Nitratidesulfovibrio vulgaris str. Hildenborough: one gene and its partner. The protein of the gene in region 1 binds, or shares a complex with, the protein of each later gene. Links are inferred from orthologs where the notes say so. Each region holds a gene or a part of one and is shown on either strand. Other genes may lie near its edges.

Region 1 (6,372 bases):
TACTTGCGTTCGGGCGTCAACACTTTTGTGTGAATTTTAATTTCCACTCTGGTGTCGAACGTGCCGTCGTTCGCCTTGCGGCTTTTCGTCGGCGCGGTTGGGACTTCTACGCGATTCACTCCGGAAGTCAACGTCTTTTTTCGAACTTGCTCGATAATTTCTCAAAAAGTCTTTGGTATCAACACATTGTGTCAACAAACAAACAGACATGGTCCAACGGCAAGCTGCAAGCACACCTGTAAACGCCCCTGTAGGAATGGAGACATCGCCCATCGTGACGACCACCGTACCCATATCGGTCTTCCATACTGGCGTGCCCTCCCGACTTGGGCTAGAGAAAGGCATCATCGAAACGAGGAGACCCCATGAGCTTTCTCAACGCAAGCACCAGCTTCACACGCTTTCGCATACTTGACCCTGTTCCGTCGGCGTTATGGCCCACCATTCCTGACAAGCTGCGTCAGTTCAGCTTTCGGGACATCGACGACACCTCGGACGAGAGGGCATGGGGATGGGTATGCTTCGACGACATGCTCGATAGCCAATGGCGCACCGCACCTCCGGAAAAGGGCGAGTTTCTCGCGTTCTCGCTCCGCCTTGATACCCGGCGCATTCCCGCTGCCGTCATCAAGAAGTATACGGCGCTGTCACTCCGCGACGAAGAGGAGCGCAACAAGCAACAGGGCAAGAAGTTCATATCGCGAGAACGCAAGAAGGAGCTCAAGGAACAGGTCAAGCTGCGCCTGCTTTCACGCTTTCTCCCCATTCCCGCCGAGTTCAATGTCGTGTGGGCGACCACCTCGAACATGGTCTACTTCGCCTCGACCCAGTCGAAGATGTGCGACCTGTTCATGGAGTATTTCACGCTGACCTTCGACCTGCATCTCGAGGCGATGACCCCCTACCAGCTTGCAGCGTCGATGCTCGATGAGAACGCCATGTCGCGGCTGGACATCATAGAGGCGACCCAGTTCGCCTGATTCGCGGACTCGACAGCGGCAGGCATCTTCAAGGTGAAGTTGCCCCCTCCACATGATCGGGCACAGCCGGTCACCACAGGCAGGGGACAGGGGACACGCCAGTGCCTGCATCCGGACGAACTGCATACGACACCCCACGACAGGGCGTCACCCAAGGAATAACGATGACCGACACAGCATATCTTGGACAGACCGTAGACGTCATTCTCGGTCAGGAGTTCCTCACCTGGCTCTGGTACAGGAGCGAATCTCGGAACGGCAGCTTCGAGACCGAAGATGGACGGAACTTCGGCGTGTTCATGGAACAGCGCATCGCCGTTCAGGGTGGTGAGGGCGAGAGCCTCGAGACGGCGACCGTATCCGGCAGCATGTCGCAGTTGCGTGAAGCTCGGCTTGGGCTTTCGACGGGCAAGAAGGTCTCGCGGGCGCTCATCCGCATCGAGCGCGACGCCGACAGCTGGCTGCTGACGCTCAAAGCCGAGGACTTCGCCCTCAACAGTCTCAAGACGCCCGTCATCGAGAAGGATGGCGAAGACGACGACCCCGACGCCCGCTTTCTCGAGAAGATGTATCTGATCGACACCTGCCTCGGCTTCCTCGACGAAGTCTATCGCCAGTTCCTTGCCGTGAGGCTATCGCCCCGCTGGAACGACGAGGTCCGAGACCTGCGTGTGTGGATGGAACGTACGGCTTGACGGGAACCGCCATGCCAGCACCAGCCTCGACACGCCTGACAGCCCTCGCCCGGAGAATGCTCCGCAAGCTTGCATGGATGGTGGTGGTGTTTCTGGGCATCACCGTCATCTGCTTCTGGGTCATCCACCTCGCACCGGGGTCGCCCACCGACCTTGAGACGACCATGAATCCACTTGCAGGTGCAGAGGCACGGAAACGCCTCGAGAGCATCTACGGGCTCGACCAGCCGTTGTACGTCCAGTATGCACAGTGGCTTGGCAGACTGGTGCGTCTCGACTTCGGCAATTCCATGTCCAGTGATGGCAGACCCGTCATGGAGCGCATCCGCGAACGTCTGCCTCTCACCGTGGGCATGAACGTGGCGGCCCTGTTTCTGACGCTTCTGCTTGCCGTACCCATCGGCGTCGCATCCGCACACTGGCAAGGGGGCTGGTTCGACCGGGGCATGACCGTGCTCGTGTTCATCGGCTTTGCCATGCCGGGATTCTGGCTGGCGCTGCTGCTGATGCTCTTCTTCGGCATCCATCTCGGCTGGCTTCCTCTCTCGGGGCTGACGTCGCTGGACTACGCCACGCTCTCGCCGTGGGGCAAATTCCTTGACGTGGCCCGCCACCTTGCGTTGCCGCTCTTCATCTACACCTTCGGCAGCCTTGCAGGCATGTCGCGTTTCATGCGTTCTGCCATGCTCGAAGTGTTGCGGCAGGACTACATCCTCACCGCACGGGCCAAGGGGCTGCCGACACGGACCGTCATCTTCCGGCACGCCCTGCGCAACGCGCTGCTGCCGGTCATCACCATCCTCGGCCTCTCGCTGCCGGGGCTGATAGGCGGCAGCGTCATCATCGAATCCATCTTCGCCCTGCCGGGACTGGGGCAACTCTTCTACACCGCCGTCATGGCGCGCGACTACCCGCTCATCATGGGCAACCTCGTCCTCGGTGCGGTACTGACTCAGGCTGGCAACCTGATTGCGGACCTGTGCTACGGACTCGCCGACCCGCGCATCCGCAACAGTGGAGGAGACCGATGAACGCCCCCCACAGCAACGCGGGCACCGAAACCGGAACCCCGTTCGTCCCCCCACCCGCGACGACGTCACGGCCCTCCACATCCCGATTCTGGCAGAGGAACATCCTCTTCGCCATCGGCTTTGCCATCGTCGGCAGCATGTCCCTGCTTGCGCTGCTGGCACCTTGGATTGCGCCCTACGACCCCACGGCCCTGCATCTCGACACCATCCTGTCGGGCCCGTCCGCCACACACCTGCTTGGTACGGACGCGCTTGGTCGCGACGTGCTCTCTCGCCTGCTGTACGGGGCGCGCGTCTCGCTATGGGTAGGCTTCGTCTCCGTGGGTATCGCCGTAGCCATCGGTCTCGCCGTGGGCCTCGTCGCGGGGTATTTCGGCGGCATCATCGACGAACTCGCCATGCGCCTTGTGGACATCATGCTGTGCTTTCCCTCGTTTTTCCTCATCCTTGCGGTCATCGCCTTTCTCGAACCAAGCCTTGGCAACATCATGGCTGTCATCGGGCTGACCTCATGGATGGGAGTGGCGCGGCTGGTACGCGCCGAGACCCTCTCACTGCGGGAACGGGAATTCGTGGCGGCCGCCCGCCTTGCCGGGGCCGGGCGCACACGCATCATCCTCACCCACATCCTGCCCAATGCGATGGCACCGGTGCTGGTTTCGGCGACGCTGGGCGTAGCCGGGGCCATTCTCACCGAGTCGGCCCTCAGCTTTCTGGGCCTCGGGGTGCAGCCGCCCGACCCCAGCTGGGGCAACATGCTGCTGGAGGGCAAGGACGTTCTGGAAATCGCCCCGTGGATGTCGCTCTTCCCCGGCCTTGCCATCCTTGTCACCGTACTCGGATACAACCTGCTGGGTGAGAGTCTGCGCGACTTTCTCGACCCGCGCCTGAAAAAATAGTCGCGTTCCCAACGATGCCCCACGACGCAGGACGCATCCCGACACACAGAAGAACGCGCCTCAAACGGATGCACCTCCGCGCACCTCTCAACAAACACGGTTTGTTATGCTAGGGTGCGCCCATGCAGACCAGAGGACGGTCGACGACGCCGGATGACCTCCACAGAGGGGACGGTGCGGGTCGACACAGGTGCTGCGGCACAGGACGGAGAACCGCCAGGGGTGTGCACCCACGGCAGCGGTCAGTTCCCATCGCACGGCGGGGCGTACAAGGCGCCACAGGGAACGGGGAGCGCATCCGGGTGTTCATTGTGCAAACCGGGCCAAGCGGGGCAACACGGGCCGCGACAACGGCCTCGCAGCACTAGCGGCATCACCTGCAACGGGCACAGCATAGCGCCCGCCACATGAGTCTCGTCATTCACCGCACATGGAGCGGCCATGCTGGAATATCTTCGCATCAGAGACCTCGCCCTCATCGAGGACATGGAACTCGAGTTCTCCAACGGACTGAACGTGCTCACAGGTGAGACCGGGGCAGGCAAGAGCTTCATCCTGAAGGCACTCAACTTCCTCACCGGCGACCGCCTCGGGGCGGATATGGTGCGTCCCGGACGCGACAAGGCGCAGGTCGAGGCACTGTTCATGCTTCCCGACGGTGAATGCATCATGCGGCGTGAACTCGTGGCTGCCACAGGTCGCAGCCGTCTCTTCATCAATGACGCGCTCAGTTCGCAGGACGCGGCACGCGACCTGCGCCCTTCGCTCATCGTCCATACGAGCCAGCACGGACAGCACAAGCTCTTGCAGCCTTCCTTTCAGGCCCAGTTGCTGGACACCTATCTCCAGAGGCCAGACCTGCTTGAGCGCCGGGAGGCGACCCTGCGACAGCTTCGGGACGTTGCGGCACAGCGTGAAGCCCTGCTCGAACGTTCCCGTACCCTCGAAGAGAAACGGGATGTACTCGAGTACCAGCAGCGCGAAATAGAGCGGGTAGCGCCCGAACACGGCGAAGAGGAACAGCTCGAAACCCGCCGCAACGAACTGCGTGACGCCGCCTCACTGCTCGAAGGCTACGAACACGGCATGGCCCTGCTGCGCGGCGGGGCGGACGGCCCCGGCATGGTCGACCTTCTTGGTCAGCTGGAACGGCAACTCGACGAACTCTCGAACCTCGACGACGCCTTCGGCACCGACGCCGAGGCTGCACGCACCTACCGCGACACGCTGCATGACCTCGAGCGCAGACTGCGCCGTCGTCCCGCCATCGCCGACCCCGGCGAGCGCGAACGTATCGAATCGCGCCTTTTCGAACTGTCGCAGCTTAAACGCAAACTGCGCCGGTCGCTGGACGACATCCTCAACCTACGGGATGAGATCGACGAGAACCTGTCGTTCCTCGACGCCTGCGGGCTCGACATCAAAAGGCTCGAACGTGAGGAAGCCTCCTTGCGGGAACAGCTCAAGGCCGTACTCGACGAACTCACCCCGGCGCGGCGCCTCGCAGCCGAACGTCTGGCACGCGACCTTGAGAGCGAACTGGCGGGCCTCGGCTTCTCCGAACATGTGCATGTGGATTTCGAATTCTCCCCCACCGAAGCGTGGCCCGGCTGTCCTGAAGAGAAGGCACGCCTCCTCTGGGTGCCCAACCCCGGACAGGCTCCGCAACCGCTCGACCGCATCGCCTCGGGCGGCGAGCTTTCACGGTTTCTGCTTGCGGTCGTGGGGCTCATGTCGCAAGGCGAGACCGCCACGCTCATCTTCGACGAGGTGGATGCGGGTGTGGGCGGCCTTACACTGCACCGGGTCGCAGACCGACTCGAATCGCTCGCCCTGCACCGTCAGGTACTGTGCATCACCCACTGGCCCCAGATAGCGGCACGTGCCGCCCGGCACTTCCAGATACGCAAGGAGGTGACGGATGGAGCGACCTCGACGCTGTGCGCCAGACTTGAAGGCGAGGCCATCCGCGACGAACTGGCGCGCATGGCGGGCGGCGGCACCGAAGGGCAGGCCCTCGCCGATGGACTCGCCGCCCAGAACACGCACGAGGGGTCGTAGCCATGACCGACGAGAACGCCACCACCCCGGAAACTGCGGCAGCACCGCAGGCCGCGTCCTCCAATGCTGGGCCCGCCGGACATGGCACCCCCCTCCCCAACGGGGCCCTGCTCTCTTTCGAACAAAGGCTCGACGCCTATATCGCTGCACTGCGTGACCTGAAGGAACGACGGGCCGTCAAGGAGGTCACCGAACGGGAGATGCTGCAGCTGCTCATGCGGCTCAATGCCCCGCGCATCAACGAACTGCCCCTCCTTGAAAGCCTGCAGCAAGGCATCACCGACTTCCTGACGATACGGGGCGTGACCGACCCCCTGCACGGTTTCGTGGCCGAGACGGTACGCAAGGGGATAACCCTGATGAACCGCTATCTTACTCTCGGCCCCGACAGCCCCGACGCCGACGCCCTGCGCGCTGAAGTGGCCAACTGCGAAACCCTGCTGCTCAAGGGCATTCAGGGCATCGTCTATACCACGGGGCTATGCATGGACAACTTCACCGAAACGCTCGTCCGTGCCTACGGTGACGTGGCCATCGCCGCCTCCGACACCATCATCCGCGAGACGCCGCCCGGCGAGGACTTCTGGCGTAGGCACTTCGAACATTACGTCGTTGCCCTTGTCCGCAAGGCCTACGACAGCATCATCGAAGACGAGGGGTTCAGCATCGCCAAGGAGAAATCGGTGCTCGTCATCCGCTACCCCTT
Region 2 (6,147 bases), 2.4 Mb from region 1 along the record:
TGACGCCTCCCGCGATGCGTTGCGCCCCGCGGGAAGGCTCCGGGCACGGTGTTTCACGCACTTGCCTGCACTCACATAATTGTGTAGCCCTCCCGCGGGGCCTGTCATCACGAGCCTCGCGTCAGCAACCTCCAACGAGCAGAACACCCATGTTTGCATTCATCATACGCAGGGTTGCCCAGGCGCTCCTTGTCATGTTCATCATCAGCCTGCTCGGGTTCGCCATCAAGTATTCGTTCGGCGACCCCACGCGTGAGATGATGGGCGTTTCGGTATCTGTGAAGGAGCGCGAGGCCCTGCGCGAAGAGCTTGGCCTCAACGACCCGTTCGCCGTCCAGTGGACCCGCTTCGCCTCGGGCGCCCTCAAGGGCGACCTCGGCATCTCGTATTTCTACCGCAAGCCCGCCCTCGACGTCATACTCGACAAGGCACCTGCCACCCTCGAACTGGTGTTCGTGGCGGCATGCCTCATCATCCTCATCTCCGTACCCGTGGGCGTCTATGCGGCGTGCCGCCCCAAGGACGTGCTTTCACGTCTGTTCATGGGCGTAAGCACCATCGGTGTGTCGGTGCCGGTCTTCCTCACCGCCATATTCCTCATCTACATCTTCTCGGTGAACCTCGGCTGGCTGCCCTCTTTCGGGCGCGGCAACCCTGAGCACGTCATCGGCTCATGGGACACGAACCTCACCACGTGGGCCAATTTCAAGCACATCATCCTGCCCGGCATCTCGCTCTCCTCCATCATGCTGCCGCTCTTCATCCGCCTCATCCGCGCCGAGATGAAGGAAGTGCTCGAGACCGAGTACGTCAAATTCGCCCGCGCCAAGGGCCTTAAGACATGGCGCGTCATCATGGTTCACGCCTTCAAGAACACGCTGCTGCCGGTCATCACCGTCGGCGGGGTGCAGCTTGGCACCATGATCGCCTTCACCATCCTCACCGAGACGGTCTTCCAGTGGCAGGGCATGGGCTTCATGTTCATCGACGCCGTGGAACGCGCCGACACCTCGCTGCTTGTGGCGTACCTCATCTTCTGCGGCGCCATCTTCGTGACGGTGAACACCGTGGTCGACATCGTCTACGGTCTGGTGAACCCCATGGTCCGCATCGCGGGGAGGAAATAGCATGGTCGCCCTCATCAGACGCTTCCGCAAGTCGTACTTCCTCTACAGCTTCCTGCGCGACCCCGTGGCCGTGGGCAGCTTCGCGCTGCTGTTCATCCTTGCCGTGTCGGCCATTCTCGCGCCGCTCATCGCCCCCCATTCGCCCTATGACGGTGCGACCCTCGACATCATGAACGCGGAACTTCCGCCCGCATGGAAGCCCGAAGGCACCGCCGACTTCCTGCTGGGCACCGACAACCAGGGCCGCGACATCCTCTCGGCCATGCTTTACGGGATGCGCGTTTCGCTGGTCATCGGCCTTGGCGCCGTGGCCCTGCAATCCGTCATCGGCATCTTCGTGGGTCTCGTGTCCGGCTACGGCAGCAAGCGCATCGACTCCATCCTCATGCGCGTGGCCGACGTGCAGCTTTCGTTCTCGTCCTACATGGTGGCCATCTTCTTCGGCGCCATCCTGCAGATGGTCGTGGGCGTGGGCCGCTACGAAGAGGTGGCCGTGCCCTTCCTCATCTTCGTCATCGGCCTTTCGGAATGGCCCCAGATAGCGCGTACCGTACGCGCCTCGGTGCTGGCCGAGAAGAAGAAGGAATACGTCGAGGCGGCGCGCGTCATCGGCCTTCCGGCACGGCGCATCATGCTGCGGCACATCCTGCCCAACACGCTCACCCCGGTGCTTGTCATCTCCACGGTGCAGGTGGCCAACGCGGTCATGAGCGAGGCGGCCCTGTCGTTCCTGGGTCTCGGGATGCCGGTCACGCAGCCTTCGCTCGGTTCGCTCATCAAGTCGGGCTTCCAGTACTTCTTCAGCGGAAGCTGGTGGATAACGCTCTTCCCGGGCATCATGCTCATTCTGCTGGTGCTGTCCATCAACCTGCTCGGTGACTGGCTGCGCGACTTCCTCAATCCCAAGCTTTACAAGGACTAGCCATGGAAGCGTTGCTCGACGTCCAGAACCTCACCGTCAAGTTCGCTCTCCGCGACGAAGCGCTCACCGCCGTGAACGACGTCTCGTTCACGCTGGGCCGTGGCGAACGTCTCGGACTTGTGGGCGAGTCGGGAGCGGGCAAGTCCGTCACCGGCTTCTCCATCATCAACCTCATCAGCAAGCCCGGCTTCATCGCCGGTGGCTCGGTGCTGTTCGAGGGTAACGACCTCGTCACCACCGATGCCGAAACGCTGCGTGACATCCGCGGCAACCGCATCAGCATGATCTTCCAGGATCCCATGATGACGCTGAACCCGGTGCTCACCATCGGCTCGCAGATGGTGGAGACGATTCTCGCGCACCAGAAGATGAGCCGCCGCGAGGCGGAAGAGATCGCCCTCGACAAGCTGCGCAAGGTCTACATCCCCTCGCCCGAGAAGCGGCTCAAGCAGTACCCGCACGAGTTCTCCGGCGGCATGCGCCAGCGCATCGTCATCGCCATAGCCCTGCTCACCTCGCCGAGCCTCATCATCGCCGACGAACCGACAACGGCCCTCGACGTGACCATTCAGGCCGAGATCATGGACCTGCTGCTTGAACTGTGCGAGTCCGAGAAGATGGGTCTCATCCTCATCACGCACGACCTCGGCGTGGTCTCGCAGGTGACGCAGAAGATAGCCGTCATGTACGCGGGCCGCATCGTGGAGATGGGCGAGACCGCGCGCATCGTGGCCGACCCGCAGCACCCCTACACCAAGGGGCTGCTCGCCGCCCTGCCGCAGGGCAACAGCTGTGGCGGGGGCTGCGTGGGCAAGCGGCATCGCCTGAACCAGATTCCGGGTGCCATGCCCAGCCTCTCCGAGATCGCGCACGGCATCTGTCCCTTCCACAACCGTTGCGAGCTGTGTCAGGACGTGTGCCGCACCTCGCGGCCGCGCCTCCTGCCCAAGCGCAACGGCGGACTTGTGGCGTGCCACCTGCTGGACTAGCGGAGTTACGATGCAACAGAAACCTCTTCTCAACCTGCGCAATGTCGTCAAGCACTTCGACATCTCCGGCGGCTTTCTCGACCAGCTCAGGCTCACCGGCTCCGGCATCGTCCGCAAGCGCACTGTCGTCCATGCGGTCAACGACGTCTCGTTCACCATCAACGAGGGCGAGACCCTCAGCGTTGTCGGTGAATCGGGCTGCGGCAAATCGACCCTCGCACGCACGGTCATCGGCCTGTACCGCCCCAATTCCGGCGAAATCCACTACCGTGACCGGCGCATCGACCACCTCTCCGACACGGAGATGCTGCCCTACCGCACCCGCATGCAGATGGTCTTCCAGGACCCTTACGCCTCGCTCAACCCGCGTATGCGCGTGAACCAGATTCTCGAAGAACCCATCCGCTTCCACAACCCCGGCATCGGCGAAGGCGAAGTGCTCGACAGGGTCGCCGCCGTCATGGAACAGGTGGGCATCAACCCTGTGTGGGCCACGCGCTATCCGCATGAGTTCTCGGGCGGGCAACGCCAGCGCATATCCATCGCCCGCGCCCTTGCCGTCGACCCCGAGTTCATCGTGGCGGACGAACCCATCTCCGCACTGGACGTCTCCATTCAGGCGCAGGTGCTGAACCTGATGATGGACATGCAGGAACAGCGCAACCTGACCTACCTGTTCATCAGCCACGACCTCTCGGTGGTGGAGCACATCTCCACCCGTGTGGCGGTCATGTACCTCGGTTCACTGTGTGAACTCGCCACCAGCGAAGACCTGTTCGGTTCACCGCGCCACCCGTATACGCAGGCATTGCTCTCCGCCATTCCGCGTATCGGGCAGAAGGGCCTGAAGCACATCCGCCTCTCCGGTGACGTGCCCACGCCCATCAACCTGCCTTCGGGCTGCGTCTTCCACGGTCGCTGCCCCCACGCCGACAAGCGCTGCATGAACGAGGTGCCCCGCGCCCTGCCGCAGCCCGGCGGTGCTCTGGTGGCATGTCACGCCGTGGAGGAAGGCCGCATCTAGCTGCGCGCCTCGCGGGTTGCCCCGTGACTGCCCCCCCATAAAGACAAACGAAGGGCCCGCATACATGCGGGCCTTTCCATTGAGCGACACGAAGTCGCACCCGCACGCTGTGGGCCACGTGGCATCCCCTGCCGGGGGGTACGACCTGCCGGGGATACGCTAGGCCAGCGCCGGGCTTAAGTCATGTGTTACGCCCCCCCGCAGGCTACGCACCGCCCGCGGCACCGGAGCGACACGCCATCTGCTGCCAATACCCCGTAATCCCTGAACCGTACGCAGGGCCCCTACCTCTCATGGCACCTGCCAGCATGGCGGCAGGCGCTGCACTGTGCCTCATCGCAGGCCTCGGCCCGCACAAGTACCTCGACGACATGGGGAATCTGGCCCCGCAGGATATCTTCGACGACCGTGGCGCGCGCCTGTGCCTGCTCCATGGTCATATGCCGGGGCAGCACGAGATGCAGGTCGACATGGATGTCCCGGCCCGACCTCCATGCCCGGATATCATGCGTTGCAATCCCGTCATCCTGCTCATGGCGTCTGAGGACATCCTCGATACGCAGCAGCAGCTTCTCGTCGCGCTCGTTCATGAGTCCACGCACCGCCTCCCTTACGAGCCCATACCCCGCTCCGAGGATGTGCAGGGCCACGACGCATGCGATGGCCCCGTCGAGCCACAGCCATCCTGTGGCATGGACGAGCAGCAAACCCGCAAGCACCCCACCGGTCGTGTACACGTCAGTTATGATGTGCTTACCGTCGGCAACGAGTGCCAGCCTGTCTTCGCGCCGTCCCACACGGATGAGATAAAGGCCGAGAACGAGGTTGATGGCAGAGGCGACGACCGATAGCCCAAGGCCGATGTCAAGCTGCACCATTGCGCGCGGTTCGATGATACGAGGCGCCGCTGCGACGATAATGCCCAGTGCGGCAACAATGACGAGAGCCCCTTCGAAGAACACGGCGAAGAACTCGACTCGCCCATGCCCATAGGGATGGCGCCTGTCCGGCGGCGTCTGCGCCACATACAGGGTCCACATGGTAAAAGCACTCGCCACCACATTCACGATGGACTCGAATGCATCCGACATGAGTGCCGCTGAATCTGTCACGAGATACGCGAGCATCTTCAGGACGAGGATGCACACACCGCACACGAGGGACAAGGCGATAGCCCTGCGCTGTTCAGACATCATCCGTCGCACATCCTTCCGCAGTCAAAGTGAATGGTGGCCTGCTCGTGCCATGCGCCCGTATCAGTCCGTCGGAATCGCCACGTCGTCATCATCGAACTGCCCGCCAGTTGCCCCGGGATGACAGGCAATGCAGTTCGCCAGCCCGCCTACACTTTCCCTGGTCAGCACGGCAGCCCCGATATCGCGATGCTTGTGCCTGATGTAGGGCACTTCCGTGATGCGCGACACGTTCCCATCAGACATGGAACGGGCGATCTTCCGGCCCAGTTTGGTGCCGGACCTGTCGGCCGCGTTATCGGAAAGATAGGCGGCGACAGCCTGCTGCTGCGCAGGAGACATCTCGACCACCGTCCCGAAATGGTCGCTTGCTGAACCGACGATGGATGCCCATCCCTCATGCGCCAACAGTACAGCAGGGTACGCCATGTGGCACCCTCCGCAAGATTTCACATAAACATCAGGCATTTTTGACACAGTTGACCATGCATGTCGTTCCCCATGCCTATCGTGTCTTCCGTCATCAGCATATGCATCAACGTCAAAACCGTGCAGACAGGCAAGGGAGCCTGTCAGGACAGTGAATATGATACCACATTGCAATTTCATGCCAATGCGATGCACTACTCAACTCCTATCGATGATAATCATTGCCATGAAGAAAAAGAAAGTGATTATCATGACAACATCAAAGCAGATATTGCATCAGTAGCACTGCACTCACAGTACACATCAAGCGTCGCGACACGCAATGACTTTCGGCATTATCATCACACGGCAACGAGCCACCTTGGCGCAAGCGAAGCCTGATTGCAGAAACGGGATACAGAGATGCGTCACCTGCGCCCAAGGCTTGTGCCCCTTGCATGTCACCCCCTGCCGGTATATGGTA

Evidence for each region.
Region 2: the proteins of DVU_RS11530 (region 1) and DVU_RS00805 are in contact, whole or in part, in a cryo-EM structure (PDB 8Z1Y), measured with the Escherichia coli proteins. The link is inferred for Nitratidesulfovibrio vulgaris str. Hildenborough from one-to-one orthologs.

Annotation. Positions count from the first base shown.
Region 1 is NC_002937.3:2,564,503-2,570,874, forward strand. The notes cover bases 1,658-4,653. They hold DVU_RS11530 (ABC transporter permease), read left to right. Parts: upstream 1,658-2,702; coding sequence 2,703-3,605; downstream 3,606-4,653. Other genes in these bases: DVU_RS11520 (hypothetical protein), read left to right, coding at 1,658-1,675; DVU_RS11525 (ABC transporter permease), read left to right, coding at 1,687-2,706; DVU_RS11535 (DNA repair protein RecN), read left to right, coding at 4,047-4,653. Also shown: recombination-associated protein RdgC, read left to right, coding at 366-980; more of DVU_RS11520, read left to right, coding at 1,145-1,657; more of DVU_RS11535, read left to right, coding at 4,654-5,666; DVU_RS11540 (hypothetical protein), read left to right, coding at 5,669-6,372. UniProt on the Escherichia coli protein: Part of the ABC transporter DppABCDF involved in dipeptide transport. Responsible for the translocation of the substrate across the membrane.
Region 2 is NC_002937.3:203,265-209,411, reverse strand. What follows is about bases 2,285-5,055. They hold DVU_RS00805 (ABC transporter ATP-binding protein), read left to right. Parts: upstream 2,285-3,048; coding sequence 3,049-4,062; downstream 4,063-5,055. Other genes in these bases: DVU_RS00800 (cation diffusion facilitator family transporter), read right to left, coding at 4,347-5,055; DVU_RS00810 (ABC transporter ATP-binding protein), read left to right, coding at 2,285-3,038. Outside these bases: DVU_RS00820 (ABC transporter permease), read left to right, coding at 150-1,127; DVU_RS00815 (ABC transporter permease), read left to right, coding at 1,129-2,049; more of DVU_RS00810, read left to right, coding at 2,052-2,284; more of DVU_RS00800, read right to left, coding at 5,056-5,258; DVU_RS00795 (diheme cytochrome c), read right to left, coding at 5,319-5,723; DVU_RS16740 (hypothetical protein), read left to right, coding at 5,745-6,065. UniProt on the Escherichia coli protein: Part of the ABC transporter DppABCDF involved in dipeptide transport. Responsible for energy coupling to the transport system.